DNA from 2 places in the Rhodosalinus sp. K401 genome. Region 2 is predicted to be linked to the other one. Evidence: riboswitches for the same ligand, from Rfam matches in the RefSeq annotation. Region 2 holds a riboswitch; the other holds the start of a gene.
What was found. Region 2 has a riboswitch for thiamine pyrophosphate ahead of AB6A66_RS10045 (YkoF family thiamine/hydroxymethylpyrimidine-binding protein). Riboswitches for the same ligand answer to the same signal wherever they lie in the genome.

Region 1: another riboswitch for thiamine pyrophosphate. It lies ahead of thiB (thiamine ABC transporter substrate binding subunit); the one in region 2 lies ahead of AB6A66_RS10045 (YkoF family thiamine/hydroxymethylpyrimidine-binding protein).

Annotation. Positions count from the first base shown of each region.
Region 1 covers NZ_JBGFSI010000004.1:243,563-253,961, forward strand. The annotation lists gene AB6A66_RS07100 (AMP nucleosidase) at 1-1,141, shown strand, start outside; gene AB6A66_RS07105 (HU family DNA-binding protein) at 1,282-1,569, shown strand; gene AB6A66_RS07110 (DMT family transporter) at 1,743-2,633, shown strand; gene AB6A66_RS07115 (AEC family transporter) at 2,630-3,574, opposite strand; gene aroC (chorismate synthase) at 3,580-4,683, opposite strand; TPP riboswitch at 4,778-4,886, shown strand; gene thiB (thiamine ABC transporter substrate binding subunit) at 4,944-5,924, shown strand; gene AB6A66_RS07130 (thiamine/thiamine pyrophosphate ABC transporter permease ThiP) at 5,900-7,441, shown strand; gene AB6A66_RS07135 (ATP-binding cassette domain-containing protein) at 7,428-8,123, shown strand; gene AB6A66_RS07140 (FAD-dependent oxidoreductase) at 8,205-10,223, shown strand; gene AB6A66_RS07145 (aspartate/glutamate racemase family protein) at 10,223-10,399, shown strand, end outside.
Region 2 covers NZ_JBGFSI010000007.1:119,296-129,694, forward strand. The annotation lists gene AB6A66_RS10035 (FAD-dependent oxidoreductase) at 939-3,389, opposite strand; gene AB6A66_RS10040 (FAD-dependent oxidoreductase) at 3,616-6,072, opposite strand; TPP riboswitch at 6,332-6,442, shown strand; gene AB6A66_RS10045 (YkoF family thiamine/hydroxymethylpyrimidine-binding protein) at 6,466-7,041, shown strand; gene AB6A66_RS10050 (ECF transporter S component) at 7,102-7,686, shown strand; gene AB6A66_RS10055 (ABC transporter ATP-binding protein) at 7,679-9,253, shown strand; gene AB6A66_RS10060 (energy-coupling factor transporter transmembrane protein EcfT) at 9,247-9,987, shown strand; gene AB6A66_RS10065 (S8 family serine peptidase) at 10,327-10,399, opposite strand, start outside.

The DNA of each region.
Region 1 (10,399 bases), on a different contig from region 2:
CCACGGCGTGCCGGTGATGATCGGCCCCTCGGACACGCCGATCCCGATCCATTTCGCGGTGGCGCAGCAATCCCTTCTGGGCGTCCCCCAGGAAGGCGCGGCGAGCTTCACGCTGCGCGACGTCTTCGACGTTCCGGACCTCTTCACGACGAACGACGACATCGTCAACGGCCTCGCCTGGGCGAGCGGCGCGCAACCCGCGCCCCTCGCGCCGTTCACGGCGCAGCGCGTGGACTATTCGCTCGCGCGGCTGCGCCACTACACCGCGACGGATCCCGCGCATTTCCAGAACCACGTCCTGTTCACCAACTACCAGTTCTACGTCGAGGAGTTCGAAGCGGTGGCGCGGGCGAAGCTCGCCGATCGCGGCAGCGGCTACACCAGCTTCGTCGCCACCGGCGACGTCGAGATCACCAGCCCTGACGCAGAGATCCCGCTCTTGCCGAAACTGCCGCAGATGCCCGCCTATCACCTCAAGCGGCCCGACGGGCAGGGCGTCACGCTCGTCAACATCGGCGTCGGACCGTCCAACGCGAAGACGGCGACGGATCACATCGCGGTGCTGCGGCCGCATGCCTGGATCATGGTGGGCCATTGCGCCGGCCTGCGGACCAACCAGAAGCTGGGCGATTTTGTCCTCGCCCACGCCTACCTGCGCGAGGACCGGGTGCTCGACGACGATCTGCCGGTCTGGGTGCCGATCCCGGCACTCGCCGAGATCCAGATCGCGCTTCAGGAGGCGGTCGCCACCGAGACCGAGATGGCCGGCTACGACCTCAAGCGGATCATGCGCACGGGCACCGTGGCCAGCGTCGACAACCGCAACTGGGAACTGCGCGAGCACACCGGGCCGGTGCAGCGGCTGAGCCAGTCCCGCGCCATCGCGCTCGACATGGAATCCGCCACCATCGCCGCCAACGGCTACCGGTTCCGCGTGCCCTACGGCACGCTTCTGTGCGTCTCGGACAAGCCGCTTCACGGCGAACTCAAGCTGCCGGGCATGGCCTCGGACTTCTACAAGACCCAGGTGGCGCGGCATCTGCGCATCGGGATCCGGGCGATGGAACTCATCGCGGCGATGCCGCTGGAGCGGATCCACAGCCGGAAACTGCGCAGTTTCGACGAAACCGCCTTCCTTTGAGCGGGAAAACGCGCGAAACGTTGCCGTAATACCATGAATCCCGCTTGTATGCGGCCACCATTTGTTGTGTTTGTTGCCCACATGAAGTTATATGATCGAAGCGAGGCCCAAGATTGCGGGCAGTGGAAGGAGACCAGGAAATGGCCAAACCGATGACCAAGACCCAGCTTGTGGCCGCGCTGGCCGAGGAAATGGGCAGCGACAAGAAAACCGCCGGCGCCGCGCTCGACGCGGTATGCGGGCTGATCACCCGCGAGGTGGCGGATGGCGGCGCGGTGACGCTTCCCGGTGTCGGCAAGTTCTACCTGCGCGAACGTCCCGAGCGCATGGTGCGCAACCCCGCCACCGGCGAGCAGTTCAAGAAGCCCGCCGACAAGCAGGTGAAGGTCACCATCGCCAAGGCGCTCAAGGACAGCGCGAACGGCTGACGCCCGCCTCGTCCCGGTGACAGGGGCCGCCCGGGGGGCGGCCCTTTTCTTTGCCGCGCCCCCGTGGCACATGCGAGGGACCGGCCCGCCCCATGGCAGGGCGGGCATGGCGCGGGGTTTGCGAGGCTTCCCTTCGGAAGGGGGGTCGCCCGCGATGGGAGGGGGCCGGCGGCTTGGACATTCGCGCGATCGTTCTGGGGCTGGCCTTCGCGGTGATGTGGTCCTCGGCCTTCAGCGCGGCGCGGATCATCGTGGCCTCGGCGCCGCCGCTTTCGTCGCTTTCGCTGCGGTTCCTGATCTCGGGTCTGATCGGCGTCGCCGTGGCCCGGTATCTCGGGCAGTCCTGGCGGCTGACGCCGGCGCAGTGGCGCGCCACCGTCGTTTTCGGCGTCTGCCAGAACGCGCTCTACCTGGGGCTTTACTGGATCGCCATGCAGACGGTGGAGGCCTCACTTGCCGCGATCATCGCCTCGACCATGCCGCTTCTGGTGGCGCTGTCCGGGCGGGTCTTCCTCGGCGAGCGGATCCGGCCGCTCGGCCTTGCCGGCCTCGTGGCGGGTTTCGTGGGCGTCACGCTCATCATGGGCGCACGCTTCCAGGGCGGGGTCGATCCCTACGGCCTGGCCCTTTGCGTCGTCGGGGTGGGGGCGCTGACCGTGGCGACGCTCTCGGTGCGGGGCGCCTCGTCGGGGGGCAACTTCCTGATGGTCGTCGGGCTTCAGATGCTCGTGGGCTCGGCGGCACTGGCCGTGCCCGCGGCCATGCTGGAGACGATCGAGGTCGACTGGTCGTGGCGGCTGGGGCTGGCCTACGCCTACACGATCCTCGTCCCGGGCCTCGCCGCCACGCTGGTGTGGTTCCTGCTGGTGGATCGCGTGGGCGCGGTGAAGGCGGCCACCTTCCACTTTCTCAACCCGTTTCTCGGCGTGGCGATCGCGGCGCTTCTGCTGGGCGAGGCGTTGGGTCCGCTCGATATCGTGGGCGTCACCGTGATCGCCTTCGGCATCCTGGCGGTGCAACTGTCGCGCCAGCAGCGCGTGCCGGCCGCGGCGCGGCGCGGCTAGCCGAGGATCGCCAGAAGACCCGTCAGCGTGAAGAAGGCGCCCGTCGTGGCGCCGAGGAGCGCGAGCGAGGCGATGCCCTCGTGGCCGTAATCCTGGGCGAAGAGCGCGTAGATCCCGAACATCGGCATGGCCGCCGACAGCACGACGGCGAGGCGGAGATCCGGGTCGGCGACGTGGAACCCGATGAGCGGCAGCGCCACCAGCGCGAGCGCGGTCATCGCCGGATGCAGCAGGAGCTTTCCGGCGACGATTTCCGCGGCGAGCATCCGGTTGCCGCGCACCGGCAGCCCGACGAGCGAGCCGCCGATCACGAAAAGCGCGATCGCCCCGGTGGAGGACGCCAGAAGGTCGAGCAGCCGCGCCACGCCGGAGGGCACCGAGAGCCCGGCCAGAGATACCGCGAGCCCTGCGAGCAGCCCCAGCACCATGGGCCGCCGCACCACGCCCCAGATGAGGGCCTTCAGCCGCGGCCAGATGCTGCCGACATGCGAGGGGCGCGAGCCTTCCAGCAACAACAGCGTGAGGGGAATGAGCACGAAATTCTCGACCACGAGGTTCATCGCGAGGATGCGCCCCGCGTCCTCCGGCAGCAGCAGCAGCATCAGCGGGTAGCCCACATAGCCCGAGTTCGGACAGCTCGACCCCATCACCGCGATGGCCTTGCGCGCCGGGCCTGTGCCGCGCAGCGTGTGCCAGGTCCAGGCGAGCGCGATGGTGGCCAGCCCGCCCGCGAGAAAGACCGCCATGTAGTTGGGGCTCACGCTTTCGGTGAGCTTGCGGCCCGCCACCGCGGAAAAGAGCAGCGCGGGCAGCGCCACGTTCATCACGAAAAGGCCCAGAACGCGCATGTCCTCGGGACGGAAGGCCCCGAAGCGCACCGAGCCGTATCCGAGCCCCACCAGCGCGAAGATGGGAAAGGTGATCGCCAGGATGTCGAGCACGGGGTCTAGCCGATCGGCCCCCGCGCGCCGCCGGTCTGCGCACGGTCGAGAAGCAGGTGATCGAGCAGGACGCAGGCCATCATCGCCTCGCCCACCGGCACCGCGCGGATGCCGACGCAGGGATCGTGGCGGCCCTTGGTGACGATCTCGGTCGCCTCGCCAGAGAGGGTGACGGTGCGCCGCGGCGTCAGGATCGACGAGGTGGGCTTCACCGCGAAGCGCACCACCACGTCCTGCCCGGTGGAGATGCCGCCCAGCACCCCGCCCGCGTGGTTGGAGGAATAGACCGGCTTGCCGTCATTGCCCATGAATATCTCGTCGGCGTTCTGGCTGCCGGTCAGTTCGGCCGCCGCCATGCCCTCGCCGATCTCCACGCCCTTCACGGCGTTGATGCTCATCATCGCGGCGGCGAGATCGGTGTCGAGCTTGCCGTAGACCGGTGCGCCGAGGCCGGGCGGCACGCCCGACGCGACCACCTCGATCACGGCGCCCGCGCTGTCGCCGGACTTGCGCAGAGCGTCGAGATAGGCGGCCCAGTCCTCGGCGGCCTGCGGGTCGGGGCACCAGAAGGGGTTCCCGTCGATCGCCGCCGCGTCGAAGCGCGCGCGGTCGATGGCGTGCGGGCCGATGCGGGTCATGTAGCCGCGGATTTCCAGGCCCGGCGCCAGCGCGGCCAGCGCGGCGCGCGCCACGCCGCCGGCGGCGACCCGCGCCGCCGTCTCCCGCGCGGAGGAGCGCCCGCCGCCACGATAGTCGCGGATGCCGTATTTCTGCCAGTAGGCGATGTCGGCATGGCCGGGGCGGAAGGTCTTGGCGATCTCGGAATAGTCCTTGGAGCGCTGGTCGGCGTTGCGGATCAGAAGCTGGATCGGGGTGCCGGTGCTCTGCCCCTCGAAGACGCCCGACAGGATCTCCACCGCGTCGGGCTCCCGCCGCTGGGTCACGTACCGGCTTTGTCCCGGCTTGCGCCGGTCGAGCCAGAGCTGGAGCGCGGCCTCGTCGAGCGCGACGCCGGGCGGGCAGCCGTCCACCACGGCACCGAGGGCGGGGCCGTGGCTTTCGCCCCAGGTGGTCACGCGAAAGACGTGGCCGAAGCTGTTCAGGCTCATGCGAGATGGTCCTCCTGACTGGGCGGTCTAGCCCGCGCACCCCCTCCTCTCAAGCGGTTTCGCCTTGAAGGGCCAAGGGCGGCGGTCTACCGTCACGCTCACCTCGGGGTGGCCCGCACGCGCGCGGGCCTGAGATGCCGGACGGCGAACCCGTTGAACCTGAACCGGTTAGGACCGGCGGAGGGAAGGGACAGGACCCACGGGGCAGATCGCCCGCCTCCCCTGACTTGCTCCGCCCGTCGCAAGAAAGGAGCAAGACGATGCGCGCTTCGATGATTGCCACGGGTCTCGTCGCCGCCGCCACGGGCGCGGCGGGCCAGACCCCCGAACTGACAGTCTATACCTACGACAGCTTCGTCTCCGACTGGGGCCCCGGCCCGCAGATCGAGGCGGCCTTCGAGGAGGTTTGCGGCTGCGACCTGCGCTTCGTGGGCGCCGGCGACGGCGCCGCGCTCCTGTCCCGGCTGCGGCTCGAGGGCGAGAGGACGCAGGCCGACGTGGTGCTGGGACTCGACACGAACCTGACCCATGCCGCCCGCGAGACGGGACTTTTCGCCGAGCACGGGATCGCGGCGGAATTCGACCTGCCGGTGGCCTGGGACGATCCGCATTTCCTGCCCTTCGACTGGGGCTATTTCGCCTTCGTCCACGAGGCAGGCCTCGACGCGCCGACCTCTTTCCGCGCGCTGGCGGAAAGCGATCTCGACATCCTGATCCAGGATCCGCGCTCCTCCACGCCCGGCCTCGGGCTTCTGATGTGGGTGAAGGCGGCCTATGGCGACGAGGCGGGCGCGATCTGGGAAGGGCTCTCCGACAACGTGGTCACCGTCACGCCCGGCTGGTCGGAGGCCTACGGGCTCTTCCTCGACGGCGAGGCGGACATGGTCCTCTCCTACACCACCTCCCCGGCCTATCACCTGATCGCCGAGGACGATCCCTCCAAGGCCGCCGCGCCCTTCGAGGAGGGGCACTACATGCAGGTCGAGGTGGCGGGCATGCTCGCCGGCACCGAGCAGCCCGACCTCGCCCGGCAGTTCCTCGAGTTCATGACCGGTCCCGGCTTCCAGTCCGTGATCCCGACCACGAACTGGATGTACCCGGCGGTCATCCCGCCCGAGGGTCTGCCCGAGGGCTTCGAGACGCTGATCGCGCCCGAGACGGCCCTTCTGCTGCCGCCGGCGGAGGCCGCGGCGCTTCGCGGCCCGGCGCTCGAGGAATGGCGCGCGGCGCTGGCGCGCTAGGCGCGCCGCCCTGGGCGGCGGCGGGCGCGGCGCTTTTCGTCGCCGCGCTCGTCCTCGCCCCCGTGATCGCGGTGATCTGGACCGCTGGCGCGGCGGGGCGGCTCGGCCCGGGCGACTGGGCCGCGGTGCGTTTCTCGCTCACCCAGGCCGCGCTCTCGGCGCTTCTGTCGGCCGCGCTCGCCGTGCCCGTGGCGCGGGCGCTGGCGCGCCGCCGGTTCCCGGGGCGCGGCGCGCTCGTCACGCTGCTGGGCGCGCCCTTCATCCTGCCGGTGGTGGTGGCCGTCTTCGGGCTTCTCGCCGTGTTCGGGCGCAACGGCATCGCCAGCAACCTGCTGGACCTCGCGGGGCAGGAGCCGCTGTCGATCTACGGCCTGCACGGCGTGGTGCTCGCCCATGTCTTCTTCAACCTGCCGCTGGCCACGCGGCTTCTGCTTCAGGGCTGGCTCGCCATCCCGGGCGAGCGGTTCCGCCTCGCCGCCGCGCTCGCCCTGCCGCCGGGGACTGTGTTCCGCCTGCTCGAGCTTCCCATGCTGGTGCGCGTGCTGCCCGGCGCGGCGGTGGTGATCTTCGTCATCTGCCTGTCCAGCTTCGCCGTGGCGCTGATCCTCGGGGGCGGGCCGGCGGCCACCACCGTGGAACTCGCCATCTACCAGGCGTTCCGCTTCGAGTTCGATCTCGGCAAGGCGGCGGCCCTCGCGCTCGTCCAGCTGGCGCTCGCGGGCGGCGCGGCGATGCTTGCCGCGCGCCTCGCCCTGCCGCCGGCCATGGGCGCCGGGCTGGACCGGGTGGTGCCGCGCTGGGACGCCGACCGCCCGGGTCTGCGGGTGCAGGACGCGCTGTGGATCGGGGCGGCCGCCGGTTTCCTGCTGGTGCCGCTCGCCATGATCGTGATCGACGGGGTGCCGGGGCTGGCGCGGCTGCCGGGCAGCGTGTGGACGGCGGCGGGGCGCTCTGTCGCCGTCGCGCTCGTCTCCACCGCGCTCGCCATCGCGCTCGCCCTCGCGCTGGCGAGCCGGCGGGGCGAGTTGCTGGCGGTGCTCGCCATCGCCGTCTCGCCGCTCGTGCTCGGGACCGGCCTTTTCCTGATCCTCCGACCCGTGGCCGCGCCGGGTGACGTGGCGCTTCCGGTGACCGCCCTCGTCAACGCGCTGATGGCGCTGCCCTTCGCGCTCCGCGCGATCCGCCCCGAGCTCGAGGCGGTGCGGGCCGATTACGGCCGCCTCTGCCTGTCGCTCGGCCTGACCGGGCGGCGGTTCTGGACGCGGGTCGCGCTGCCTCGGCTGCGCCGCCCGCTCGGTTTCGCGGCGGGGCTCGCCGCGGCGCTCTCCATGGGGGATCTCGGCGTGATCGCGCTCTTCGCCGACCCGGAGCGCGCGACGCTGCCCTTGCAGATGTATCGGCTCATGGGGGCCTACCGCACGTCGGACGCGGCCGGCGCCGCGCTTCTTTTGCTGCTGCTCAGCCTCGCGCTCTTCTGGGCCTTCGACCGCGGGGGGCGTATCGATGCTCGCGCTTGAGCGGCTCGTCGTCACGCAGGACACGTTCCGGCTGGAGGCGGATCTTACCGTCCCGGGGGGCCGCATCGTGGGCGTGATCGGCCCTTCCGGCGCGGGCAAGTCCACCCTGCTCAACGTGATCGCGGGGTTCTTCCCGCCGAGCGCCGGGCGCGTGCTCTGGGACGGGCGCGACATCACCGGCCTGCCCCCGGCCCGGCGGCCCGTCGCCATGCTCTTCCAGGAGGCGAATCTCTTTCCCCATCTCACGGCCGCCCAGAACGTGGCGCTTGCCCTCACGCCGCGGGCGCGGCTCTCGCGAGCCGAGGCCGCGGCGGTGGAACGGGCGCTCGACAGGGTGGGCCTTTCCGGGCTCGGCGAACGGCGCCCGGCGCAGCTTTCGGGCGGCCAGCAGGGGCGCGTGGCGCTGGCCCGGGCGCTCTTGCAATCGAAGCCGCTTCTGCTGCTGGACGAGCCCTTTTCCGCGCTCGGCCCCGCCCTGCGCGGCGGAATGCTCGACCTGGTCCGCGAGATCGCGGAGGAGACCGGCGCCACCGTCCTTCTGGTCAGCCACGACCCCGCGGACGCCCGCCGCATCGCGGACGACATCCTGCTGGTGGCGGAAGGCCGGGCCGCCGCGCCGGTGCCCACGGCAGAGATCCTCGCCGCGCCGCCGCCCGCGCTGCGGGCCTATCTCGGGGACTGAGGGGGCGGCGTGACGCCGCGTTCTCGGGTGACATCCCCCGCGCCCGAAGGCAGGTTGATCCGGTGTGAGGAGGACCCGCCGATGACCGCCTATCCGAGACTTCTGGAACCGCTGGACCTGGGCTTCACGCAGCTTCCCAACCGGGTGCTCATGGGCTCCATGCACACCAACCTCGAGGAGCTCGGCGACTGGAACCGTATCGCGGAGTTCTACGCCGAGCGCGCCCGCGGGGGCGTGGGCCTCATGGTGACGGGCGGCATCGCCCCCAACCCCGAGGGCGCGGTCTTTCCCGGCGCCTCGGCGCTGGCCAGCGACGAGGACGTGGCCCACCACCGGATCGTGACCGAGGGCGTCCATGAGGCGGGCGGGCGGATCGCGATGCAGATCCTGCATGCCGGCCGCTACGCCTACGGCAAGGACTGCGTGGCGCCGAGCGCGATCAAGTCGCCCATCTCTCCCTTCGTCCCGCGCGAGCTCGACGAGGCGGGCATCGAGAAGCAGATCGCCGACTTCGCCGCCACCGCCGCGCGGTCGCGGGAGGCGGGCTACGACGGCGTCGAGATCATGGGAAGCGAGGGCTATTTCATCAACCAGTTCCTCGTGACCCACACCAACAAGCGCACCGACCGCTGGGGCGGGCCCTACGAGAACCGGATGCGCCTGCCGGTCGAGATCCTGCGGCGCGTGCGCGCGGCCGTGGGGCGCGACTTCATCGTGATCTACCGCCTCTCGATGATCGACCTCGTGCCCGAGGGCTCCACCCACGAGGAGGTGGTCGAACTCGCCCGCGCGGTGGAGGAGGCCGGCGCCGACATCATCAACACCGGCATCGGCTGGCACGAGGCTCGCGTGCCCACCATCGCCACCTCGGTGCCGCGCGCGGGCTTCGCCTGGGTGACGAAGAAGCTCATGGGCAAGGTCGGCGTGCCGCTGGTGACGTCGAACCGGATCAACACGCCGGAGGTGGCCGAGAAGGTGCTGGCCGAGGGCTGCGCCGATTTGGTGAGCATGGCCCGGCCGTTCCTCGCGGACGGGCAGTTCGTGAAGAAGGCCGCCGAGGGCCGCGCCGACGAGATCGCGCCCTGCATCGCCTGCAACCAGGCCTGCCTCGACCACACCTTCAGCCTCAAGGTCTCCTCCTGCCTCGTGAACCCGCGCGCTTGCCACGAGACCGAGCTGGTGATCGCGCCCGCCGCAGCCCCGAAGCGCGTCGCGGTCGTGGGCGCCGGGCCCGCGGGGCTCTCCGCGGCGATCACCGCGGCGGAGCGGGGCCACGATGTCACGCTGTTCGAGCGGGACGCGGTGATCGGCGGGCAGCTCAACCTGGCGCGAGTCATCCCCGGCAAGGAAGAGTTCCACGGCCTCGTGGAGTGGTATGCGCGGATGCTCGACGTGCACGGCGTCGCGCTTCGGCTGGGCCGGGCGGCGACGGCGGCCGATCTCGCCGCATTCGACGAGGTGATCGTGGCCACCGGGGTCAATCCCCGCGATCCGGGCATCCCGGGACAGGACGGGCCCAACGTGCTGGGCTACGCCGAGGTGCTGCGCGGCGCCGAGGTCGGGCCGCGCGTGGCTGTCGTGGGCGCGGGCGGCATCGGCTTCGACGTCGCCGAGTTCCTCGTCCACGCGGGTGAAAGCCCCACCGAGAACCTTGCCCTCTGGCGCGAGGAATGGGGCGTCGGAGACCCGGAGGACCGCCGCGGCGGCCTGGCCGAGCCGCATCCGCACCCCGCGGCGCGGAAGGTCACGCTGCTGCAGCGCAAGCCGGAAAAGCCGGGCCGCCGCCTCGGCAAGACGACGGGCTGGATTCACCGCGCGAGCCTCAGGATGAAGGGCGTCGAGATGCTCTCGGGCGTCAACTACGAGGGCATCGACGCGGGCGGCCTGCATGTCTCCTTCGGGGAGGCGCGCGAGCAGCCCACCCGCATCGAGGCCGACACCATCGTTCTTTGCGCCGGGCAGGAGAGCGAGCGCGCCCTTGCCGAGGCGCTCGAGGCATCGGGCGTTCGCGCGCATGTGATCGGCGGCGCGGACGTGGCCGCGGAACTCGACGCTAAGCGCGCCATCGACCAGGGCACGCGGCTCGCGGCGGCGCTCTGATGCGGCCCATAGGTCTCATCGGCGGGATGAGCTGGGAAAGCACGGCGGTCTATTACCGCCTCCTGAACGAGCGCGCGCGCGAGCGGTTCGGTGGCCTGCACTCGGCGGAGATCCTCCTCTGGTCCGTGGATTTCGCCCGGATCGAGCGGATGCAGGCCGACGGCGACTGGGCGCGG
Region 2 (10,399 bases):
CGAGGGCGCCGGCGCTCGACGCCTTCGGGCGAAGGCAATCCCGCCAGGACTGGCGCCTCCCGGAACGGCCCCCGCGCCGGGAATGATCGGGGCTTTCGCGAGCTTTCGATGGGCCCTGGCGAAGGACTGCGGCACGGGTTGCGCCCGAAAGACCCGTCCAACCCGGATCGCGAGGAATTGATCCTTCGCGTCGCCTTGCATCGCGTCCTGAAGATAACGGCCACCCCTCCGTCGCGCGCGCGAGGATGACGGCATCCGGGTCCCCGAGGCCAATCGCGCCGCTCGTCCGCGTCATGGCCCCTTGCCGGTGACACTGACAGGCAGTGGCGGGGCGCGCCCACCACGGCGACCGAGGCGTCAGGCAGCCGGGCGGTCGTGCTGCTTCGTTCGACCGGATTTTCCGGTGGCCTGCATCGGGCCGAGCGTCCTCGACACCCTCCCCGGGCAAATTCCAGGGCGGAACCGGCCATGCCCAAGGGCGCACACGGGGGCAGCGCCACGTTCCCGGGCGGGGACGGCGCGGGCTGACCGGACCGCAAGCCCCCGGGCGTCGCCCGCCGAGGAATGAGATCCATGATCTCGGGCGCGCCGCCTTCGATGCCGTGGGTGGCGTCTGGCGGCATGGAACGCCCCCATCGCGGGCCAGCTCCTTTCGATGCGCCCAGACGGGACCGGCGAGGCGGGAAAGCCGCGCGGTGCGCATGGGGCGCGAGATGCGGATCCGTGCGGACGCCTGCGCCCGCGACGACACGTGCCGAGGCGGCGGCGATGTCCACGCCGCCCGCGCGACGGGGCAGCGCGGGAGCGCGCCTCCCGGCAACACGGCCCGAATGCCGGCCCCGCGCAGCGGGCGAGCGCCGCGCACGAGGACACCCGCGGGCCGCTGGCGCCGGCCATGCCGGTATCGGGCCAGGACCCACCGTTTCCCGCTTCCGCCGTCAGGTTTTCACCCTCAGCGCCTTGGGGTCGTACATCGGCGTCAGGCTCGCGTGGGCGGGCACACGGCGTCCCGCGACCTCGACCGCGTAGGAGGCGGCCAGCATCTCGACCGCCGGTTCTCCGGGACGGGTGCAGGGCACATAGCCGAGCCCGACCGCCGCCCCCAGGGCGTGGCCATAGCCGCCGGAGGTGAGAAACCCCACGATCTCGCCGTCGCGCAGCAGCGGCTCGTTGTGGTGCAGGTGGATTTCGGGATCCTCGAGCCGAAATTGCACGAGACGCCGCTCCGGGCCCGTCTCCAGCTTGCGCAGCACGGCCTCGCGGCCGATGAAGTCCCCCTTCCGCGTCTTCACCGCGAAACCCAGCCCCGCCTCGATCACGTGATCCTCGTCGGTGATATCATGCCCGTAATGCCGGAACGCCTTCTCGAGGCGGCAGGAATTCATCGCGTGAATGCCGCAGAGCCTGAGCCCTTGCGCCGCGCCGGCCTCGACCAGCGTCTCGAACACATGGGCGGCCTGATCGCAGGGCGCGTAGATCTCCCAGCCAAGCTCGCCGACATAGCTCACGCGATGCGCACGGGCGATCCCGAGGCCGATCTCGATGTCCCGCGCCGTGCCGAAGGGATGCGCCGCGTTCGAGAAATCGTCCGGTGAACAGCCTGCAAGCACAGCGCGCGACAGCGGCCCCATGAGCGAGAAGACGGATTCGCCCGAGGTCATGTCGACGATCGCCACCGCGCGCTCGCCTGCGTGACGGCGCAGCCATGCCAGATCGCGTTGCAGCATGGCCGCCGGGACGACCAGAAGAAAGCTCGTCTCGCCCAGCCGGGTCACCGTCAGGTCGCTTTCGATGCCGCCACGGGCGTTCAGCATCTGCGTGTAGACGATGCGCCCCGCCGCCACGTCGAGCTGCCCGGCGCAGACGCGCTGAAGAAAGGCGCAGGCGTCGCGCCCCTCCACCCGGATCTTGCCGAAAGAGGTCATGTCGATCAGCCCCACGCCCTCGCGCAGCGCGATGTGCTCGGCCCGGGCGTTGGCGAACCAGTTCTGCCCGCCCCAGTCGTAGCGATAGGCCCGCTCCTGACCGGGGTCGGCGAACCAGTTGGCGCGCTCCCAGCCGGCCGTTTCGCCTAAGACCGCGCCGGCGGCCTTCAGATGCTCGTGCACCGGCGAGCGACGCACGCCGCGGGCCGTGACCGGCTGGCGGTTCGGGTAGTGATCGGCGTAGAGCAGGCCCAGCGTCTCGGACACGCGCTCGCGCAGGTAGCGGCGGTTGCGCTGAAAGGGCTGGGCGCGGCGGATATCGACCTCCCACAGGTCGAAAGGCGGCTCGCCTTCCGTGATCCAGTGCGCAAGCGCCATGCCGGCGCCCCCGGACGAGACGATCCCGATGGAGTTGTAGCCCGCCGCCACCCAGTAGCCCCGAAGCTCCGGCGCCTCGCCCAGATAGTAGCGGTCGTCGGGCGTGAAGCTTTCGGGCCCGTTGAAGAAGGTGTGGATACCGGCCGTCGCCAGCATCGGCATCCGCGCGACCGCGGTCTCGAGGATCGGCTCGAAATGGTCGAAATCCTCGGGCAGCTGGTCGAATTCGAAATCCTCGGGGATGCCGCCCATCCCCCAGGGCTTGGCGCGCGGCTCGAAGGCGCCGAGCATCATCTTGCCGGCGTCCTCCTTGTAATACGCGCATTCGTCGGGCACCCGCAGGACGGGCAACCGGTCCAATCCTTCGATGCCCTCGGTGACGATGTAGAAATGCTCGCAGGCGTGCAGGGGCACGGCGACGCCCGACTGCGCGGCCAGTTCGCGCGCCCACATCCCCGCGCAGTTCACCACGACGTCGGCCGCGATATGGCCCTGTTCCGCGCCGCTCTGCCACGACACGCCGGTGACGCGGCCCTCCTTCACGCCGACACCCGTGACCTTCACGTTCTCGGCGATGGTCGCGCCCCGGTCGCGCGCGCCCCGCGCGAGCGCCAGCGCGATGTTGGCGGGATCGGCCTGCCCGTCCTTCGGCAGCCAGACACCGGCGGTGACGCCCTCGGTGTTCAGATGCGGATACATCGCCTTCACGTCGGCCGGCCCCAGCTCCTCGACCTCGACGCCGAAGACCCGCGCCATGCCGGCGGTGCGCAGCAGCTCCTCCTTGCGGTGGGAGGTCAGCGCGACGGTGATCGATCCGGTCTGGCGAAAGCCTGTCGCCATGCCGGTTTCGTCCTCGAGCCGGGTGTAAAGCTCGGTCGAATACCTGGCGAGGCGGGTCATGTTCTGGCTGTTGCGCAGCTGACCGATTAGGCCGGCCGCATGCCAGGTCGTGCCGCTGGTCAGCCGCTTGCGTTCCAGAAGGACGATGTCGGTCCAGCCCGCCTTCGCAAGGTGGTAGGCGACCGAGCAGCCGGACACCCCTCCGCCGATGATGACGGCCCGGGCCTCGCGGGGAAGCGCGGTCATGTCGTTCGTCCCGAAGCGGAGCCGAGCGGGGTGACGGGAGGACGGTGTCGCGTCAACCCTGCCGGCATCGCGAGCTCCGCGCGCGCCCCGTCGCTTACCCCGCCCGACGGCCCCGGCGCTTCGGGGCGGGCCGGCCGGGGGCGCACCATGGCCCGCGCACGGGGGTGCGCCGCGTTTCGCGACCTGCGTCGCCCCGTCGAGGGCGAGTTCGGGCGTGCGGAAGGCATCACCGTTTCACGCGCTCCATCGCCGGATCCAGCATCGGCCGCAGCGCGGCGCGGGCCGGCACGCGCTCGCCCGCGACATCGACCTCCCACGGGCCGGCCTCGACGATCTCGGGCGTCACGGCGCAGTCGAGCGCGACGAAGCCGATACCCACCGCACCGCCCAGCGTGTGCCCGTAGCCGCCGATCTGAAGATGGCCCACCTCCTTGCCGTCGAGGCGCACGATCTCGTTGCCGTAGAGCAGCGGCTCGGGGTCCTCGAGCAGGAATTGCAGCATCCGCGTCTTCGGCACGCCTTGCGCCTTGATCGCGGCCAGCGCGTCGCGGCCGATGAAGCCTCCGGGCTTGTCGAGCTTCACCGCGAAGCCGAGACCCGCCTCGATCGGGTTGTCGGTGTTGTCCACGTCGATGCCGAAGTCGCGATAGGCCTTCTCCAGCCGCAGCGAGTTCAGCGTCTGCATCCCGGCGTTGCGCAGCCCCAGGTCGCGCCCGGCCTCGACCAGCAGATCGTAGACCTGAACCGCCTGCGTCGCCGGCACATGGAGTTCCCAGCCCAGTTCGCCCACGAAGGTCACGCGCAGGGCGAGCACCGCGTAGTAGCCGATATCGATCTCCTGCGCCGTCATGAAGGGGAAGGCCGCGTTGGACAGGTCGGTTTCGCTCAGCCGCTGCATCAGCTGCCGCGCCTTGGGGCCATGCACGTTGATCTGCGTGATGCCCGCGGTGAGGTCGGTGATCGTGACCCATTCGTTCGCGCCGATGTGGCGGCGCATCCGCATCTCGGTGTGGCCGTGCGAGTTCTCGCCCACCACGACGATGAATTTCGTCTCCGACAGGCGCGTCACGGTCAGATCGGCCTCGAAGCCGCCCCGGTCGTTGACCCAGGCGGTGTAGACGACGCGCCCCGGCGCGACGTCCACGTCGTTGCAGCTCAGCCGCGAGAGCAGCGCGCAGGCGTCGGGCCCCTCGACGGCGAATTTCGACATGCTCGACATGTCCATCACGATCACGTCCTCGCGCGCCGCGCGATGCTCCTCGGCGTGCCAGTCCCACCAGTTCTGGCGGAACCAGCTCAGCCGCTCGATCTTCGCCTGCGCGGGTGATGGCGCGAACCAGTCGGGCTGTTCCCAGCCGTTTCCTTCGGTGAAATACGCGCCCGCCGCCGCCAGCCGGTCGTAAAGCACCGACCGCTTGAGGTTCCGCCCGGTTTTCGGGGCCTCGTTGTGGAAATGCTGGCCGAACAGCTTGCCCAGAAGTTCGGTCGTCCGGTCGCGGCGGAAGGCGGGCGTCGCGTGGTGCCGGGTGAAGCGATTGACGTTGATGCCGGTCACGTCGATCGGCGGCACGCCCTCGACGATCCAGTGCGCGAGCGCCCGGCCCGTGCCCGCCCCGTTCAGGATGCCCAGGGAGTTCATGCCGCAGGCCACCCAGCAGTTGCGAAGCTCCGGCGTTTCGCCCACCAGCGGCGCGTTGTCCGGGGTGAAGCTCTCCGGCCCGCAGAAGAGCTTGCGCACGCCCACGTCCAACGCGCCGGGCACGCGGCTGTAGGCCAGTTCGAGCCAGGGGCCGACCCGGTCCCAGTCCGGCTCGATCTCGCCGAAGGCGAAGGTCTCCGGGATGCCCTCGACCTTCCAGGGCGCGGCGCCGGGCTCGAACAGGCCCAGCATCAGGCCGCCCACTTCCTCGCGGTAATAGGTGTAGGTCTTCGGATCCTCCAGCACCGGCAGGTCGCGCGGCAGACCCTCGATCTTGTCGGTGATGAGATAGTAATGCTCGGCGGCCTGAAGCGGCAGCGTGATGCCGGCCTTCGCGCCCAGTTGCCGCGACCACATGCCCGCGCAGATCACCACGTGATCGGCGCTGATCTCGTGCCCGTCCGCCATGCGCACCCCCACGGCACGGTCCCCCCGCACGACGATGTCGGTGACGGCGGTCGTCTCGAAGATCCGCGCGCCACCCATCTGCGCGCCCTTGGCGAGCGACATCGTCACGTCCACCGGGTTCGCGCGCCCGTCCTCGGCGATGTAGAAGCCGGCCAGCACGTCGCTCACGTCCCCGACCGGGAAGAGCTCCTGCACCTCGCGGGGCGAGATCTCGACCATGTCGATCCCGTGCCTGCGCATGAAGGGCGCGACGCGGCGCATCTCGTGCACGCGCTCCTCGTTGCTGGCGACCTGCAGGTATCCCACCGCGCGAAAGCCGGTGGGCACGCCCGTCTCTTCCTCGAGCCGGGCGTAGAGGTCGCGGCCGTGGGTGTAGATCTCGCATTCCGCCTCGGACTTGAGCAGCCCCGCGACGACCAGCCCCGCGGCGTGCCATGTCGTGCCCGATGTCAGGCGGTCACGCTCCAGCACCACCACGTCCGACACGCCGAGCTTCGTGAGGTGATAGGCGGTGTTGCAGCCGATGGAGCCGCCCCCGACGATCACGACGCCTGCGTGCGATGGCAAGTCGGACATGGTTGCTCCTCTTTCCCCAGGCTGCGCATCCGCGTTCGAAGCGGCGACACGGCAAAGCATTCTTGGATGCGCGCGGCGGCGCAACCCCCCTTCGCCCCGCGGCCCGCGCGCGGTGCGCCCGGTGGAAACGCGGTCGGCACGGCCCCTGCTCCGGCCGGCGCCGCAAACGTGGCCGCCCGGATCCTTCCGCCCGGGACCGCTGGATGCACGGTCGGCCCGATATTCGGGCTTGAAGCCGACCCGGAAGAGGATAGTTTGGGCGGTGCACAGGGGAGCTCCGCGATGCCGGGGCTGAGATGCAGGGCGCAGGCCCTCGGACCCTTCAGCTGATCTGGGTAATGCCAGCGGAGCGAGGTGATCATGTTTTCCGGCGCACAGGTGTCATTGTATCCGATGTCCGACGATTTCGTCGGCATCATTCTCGGCGCGCTCGGGGCGCTCGATCCCTGGCGCGATCGGCTCAGGCTCGAGACCGACGACCTGTCGACCCTGATGGTCGGTCCGCCGGAGATCCTCTTTCCCGCGATGCGCGACCTCTTCGTGGCGGCCGCCGCGTCCGGCGCGCACACGACGATGCACGCGTCGATCTCGCGCGGCTGTCCCGGAGAGCCCGACGACCCGATCTGCACCCCCGTCGCCGGGCCGCCCCCGGAGATGGACCTGCCCACGCGCATCGCCACCTGCCGCGAGTCGGTGGCCGCCGCGCCTGAAAGCACGCAGTCGGTGGCGGCGCAGCTGTCGCTCTATCCGCTGGGCATCGGCCATCACATGGACGAGATCTACGGCTGCATCGCGTTCCTCAAAAGCTCGGGCACCTTCGACAGGTCGAAGAATTTCTGCACCGCGCTGCGCGGCGACGCAGGCCCCGTCTTCGAGACGCTGAACCAGGCCTTCACCGGCTTCGGGTCGGCGGCCGTGCATCTCGCGCTCGACGTGACCGTATCGGCGAATTCGCCAAGCGACCGCTGACCCTGCCGCCCGCGCGCGGCCGGCATCCCTTCGAAATCTTGTCCAAAAAAGGAGGCCGACATGGCTGAACAATCCATCTGGACCATGCGCGAAACCCTGATCATCGCCGTTCTCGGCACCGTCTTCGGCGTGCTTTACCTGGGCTGGGTCCAGGTCTGGCTGGTTTTGCAGGCGATCTTCGGGGCCGTGACGATGGACGTGGTCATGGGCTTCTGGTTCATCGTCTCGATCATCGCGGCGGCGATCATCCGAAAGCCGGGGGTCGCGCTTGTCTCCGAGGTCATGGCCGCCGCCGTTCAGGTGCTTCTGGGCAGCCCGGCGGGGCTCTTGCTGCTGCTCACGGGCCTCGTGCAAGGCGCGGGGGCGGAAGCGGTCTTCGCGGCGACGCGCTGGCGGCGTTATTCCCTGCCGGTCCTGATGGCCGCGGGCATGGGGGCGGCCGTGTTCTCGTTCGTCTACACATGGATCCGGTTCGACTACGCAAGTCTGGCGCCCGGGCTGCTCGTCGCCATGTTCGTGCTTCGGCTGGCTTCGGGCGCCTTGCTGGGCGGCCTTCTGGGGCATGTCGTCGTCAAGGCGCTCTACCGCACGGGCGTCCTGTCGGGCCTCGCCATTGACCGGGAAACCCGCGCCGCCAATGCCTGACGCGCTGGCCTACGAACGCGTCGCGCTGCGCTATCCCGGCGCGGCGTCCGACGCGGTCGGGCCCGTCTCGTTCTGCGTGCGACGTGGCGAACGAGTGCTTCTGCTCGGCCCGTCCGGCGCGGGAAAATCCTCGCTTCTGCACGCCGCGACCGGGCTTCTGCCCGAAGCGATCGACGGCATCCGCAGGGGCGAGATCCGCGTCGAGGGGCAGCCGGCGGACGCGCGGCGCCCGGCGGGCTGGGCCGATACCTGCGGCTATCTCTTTCAGGACGCCGCGCAGACGCTGGCCGGATTCACCGTGCGCGACGAGGTGGCCTTCGCCCTGGAGAACAGGGCGGTCGAGGCCGTGGATATCCCGGGGCTGGTCGCAAGAGCGATGGCCCGCGCCGGGCTGCCGACAGACTGGGCGGGACGGCGGATTTCCAACCTCTCCGGCGGGGAGCGTCAACTGGTGGCGCTTGCCGCGCTTCTCGCGCAGGACGCCGCGATCACGCTTGCCGACGAGCCCGCGGCAAGCCTCGCCCCCCAGGCGGCGCGGCGCATGACGGAGCTCGTTCTGGCGCGCGGCCGCACGGCCCTCGTGGTGGAGCACAAGCCGGGGCCGATCCTCGACCGGATCGACCGCTGCCTCGCGCTCGGCCGCGACGGCCGCATCATCGCCGAGGGCCCGCCCTCGGAGGTGCTTGTCGCGCAGGGCCCGGCGCTGGCCGACAACGGGATCGCCCTGCCGCTTGGCATCCGCTTGCACCTCGCCATGCCGGAGATCCTCGCCCCGGCAGCCGACCTGACCGACAGCCTGCGCGGCCTGGCGCCCGGACGCCGCCGCACGGAGGCCCTGCGCGCCGCCGTCCTGCCCGATCCGGTGCCACCCGGCGAAACGCTCGTCACGCTCCGGAACGCGGATTGCGCCCCGGCCTTCGGTCCCGTGGTGCTGCGGGACATCACGTTATCCCTGCGCGCCGGAGAGGTGCTTGCGATCCTGGGACCCAACGGGGCCGGCAAATCCACGCTTGCCGCCTGCCTCGCGGGGCTGCTGCCCCCGCGCGCGGGCCAACGGACCGGCCCGCCCGGCGCGGTGGCGTTCCAGAACCCCGAGGCGCATTTCAGCCGCGAGTCCGTTGCCGCCGAGATCACGGCGGCAACGGACTCTGCGACGGCCTCCGACATCCTGGCCCGTTGGGGCCTGACCTTGGTGGCGGGCCAGCACCCCTTCACCCTTTCGCAGGGTCAGAAACGGCGGTTGGCGCTGGCGCTTCTGACCGAAACCGGCCGCTGGCCGGTCCTGATCCTCGACGAGCCGACGGGCGGGCTCGACGGGGCTGGCGAGGCCGCGCTGGGGCGGCGGATCCGGGCGCTTGCCCGGGGCGGGCACGGGGTTGCCGTCATCACGCATGATCTCGATTTCGCCCTGTCGGTGGCGGACCGCGCGGTGCTCGTCGCGCAGGGTGCCCTGCGGTTCGACGGCGCATGTCCGGCCCTGTTGCGGGACGAGGCGCGGCTGGCGCAAGCGGGGCTCCTGCCGCCGGAGGCCGCGCCGCTGCTCGGCTGGCTGGAGACGGCATGCTGAACGGCTTTCATCCCCTGCCGAAGCTGGCGTTGTGCCTTGCCTGGATCGTGGCGTCCCTCCTCGTTTTCCGGCTCTCCTTCCAGATCGCGCTTTTCGTGGCCGCGTCGGTCCTGCTTCTGGTCGACGCGCGCATCCCGCCGCGGCGCCTTCTGGCGCTGATGGTGCCCTTCGCGCTTTTCGGGTTCGGGTTCTTCACGACATCGGTGCTGTTTCGCGCCGACACGGGCTTCGCCTTCCAGATGGCGCGGGAACAGGGCGGCGCGCCCGACGCGGCACCGGGGCTGGTGCTGTTCTTCCGGGTGCTGGCCTGCGGCATGGTCTCGGCCGTCTTCGCGGCGACGACGGATCCCGGCCAGTTCGTGCGCGCGCTGATGTTTCATCTGCGCCTGCCGGCGCCGATGGGTTTCGCCCTGCTGCAGGCCATGCACATGGTGCCGGACCTGCGCGCGGAGATGCTTCAGCTGCGCATGGCGCGCGCGATCCGGCTGGGCCGCCCGCTGCGGCGCATCGCGTCGCCCGCGGAAATCGGGGCGCTGGCCATCCCGGCCCTCGCCTACGCGATCCGGCGCGCGACCCGCGCCGCACTCTCCTTCGAGGCGCGCGGCATGCAGCCCGGCGCAACGAGAACCCACCTGCCGCAGCCTCCGATCACGGGACGGGACTGGACGCTGCTGGCGCTGGGCCTCGGCCTGCTTGTCGCTGCGCTGTCGGCCGTGGGCGCGGCGGGGCCGTGATCGTCGGACGGTTGGCCAGGAGGCCGGGTGTCGTGCCGGACCTTTAAGGAAAGTCGGCGCCGCGGAGAGCGCCGGGAAGGGAGAGGCGCACCGGACGACGGGGGCGTGACTTCGGCAATCCCGTGCCACCGCCGGGGTCCCGTTCGACGCCGATGATGCCGACCACCCCGTCGCGGATCATCCTCATGGTCTCTCGCCCGCACTTCGCCCGGGCGGTTCCCGGGTGACGGGCCCCGGGCGCGTGGCCTTCGCCTTCCGGTCGAGCGCGCCGCAATGGCAAGCGCCGCCCGGATCACGCCTTGTGCCATGGCCGCCCTGGCAGGCTGCCTCCGGCAGGCATCAGCCTCGGCCCTCGCAAAGCGTTCCGAGTTGAAGCAGCCCCGCGCCGAAGACCGGGTCCGGGCCGGGCTCT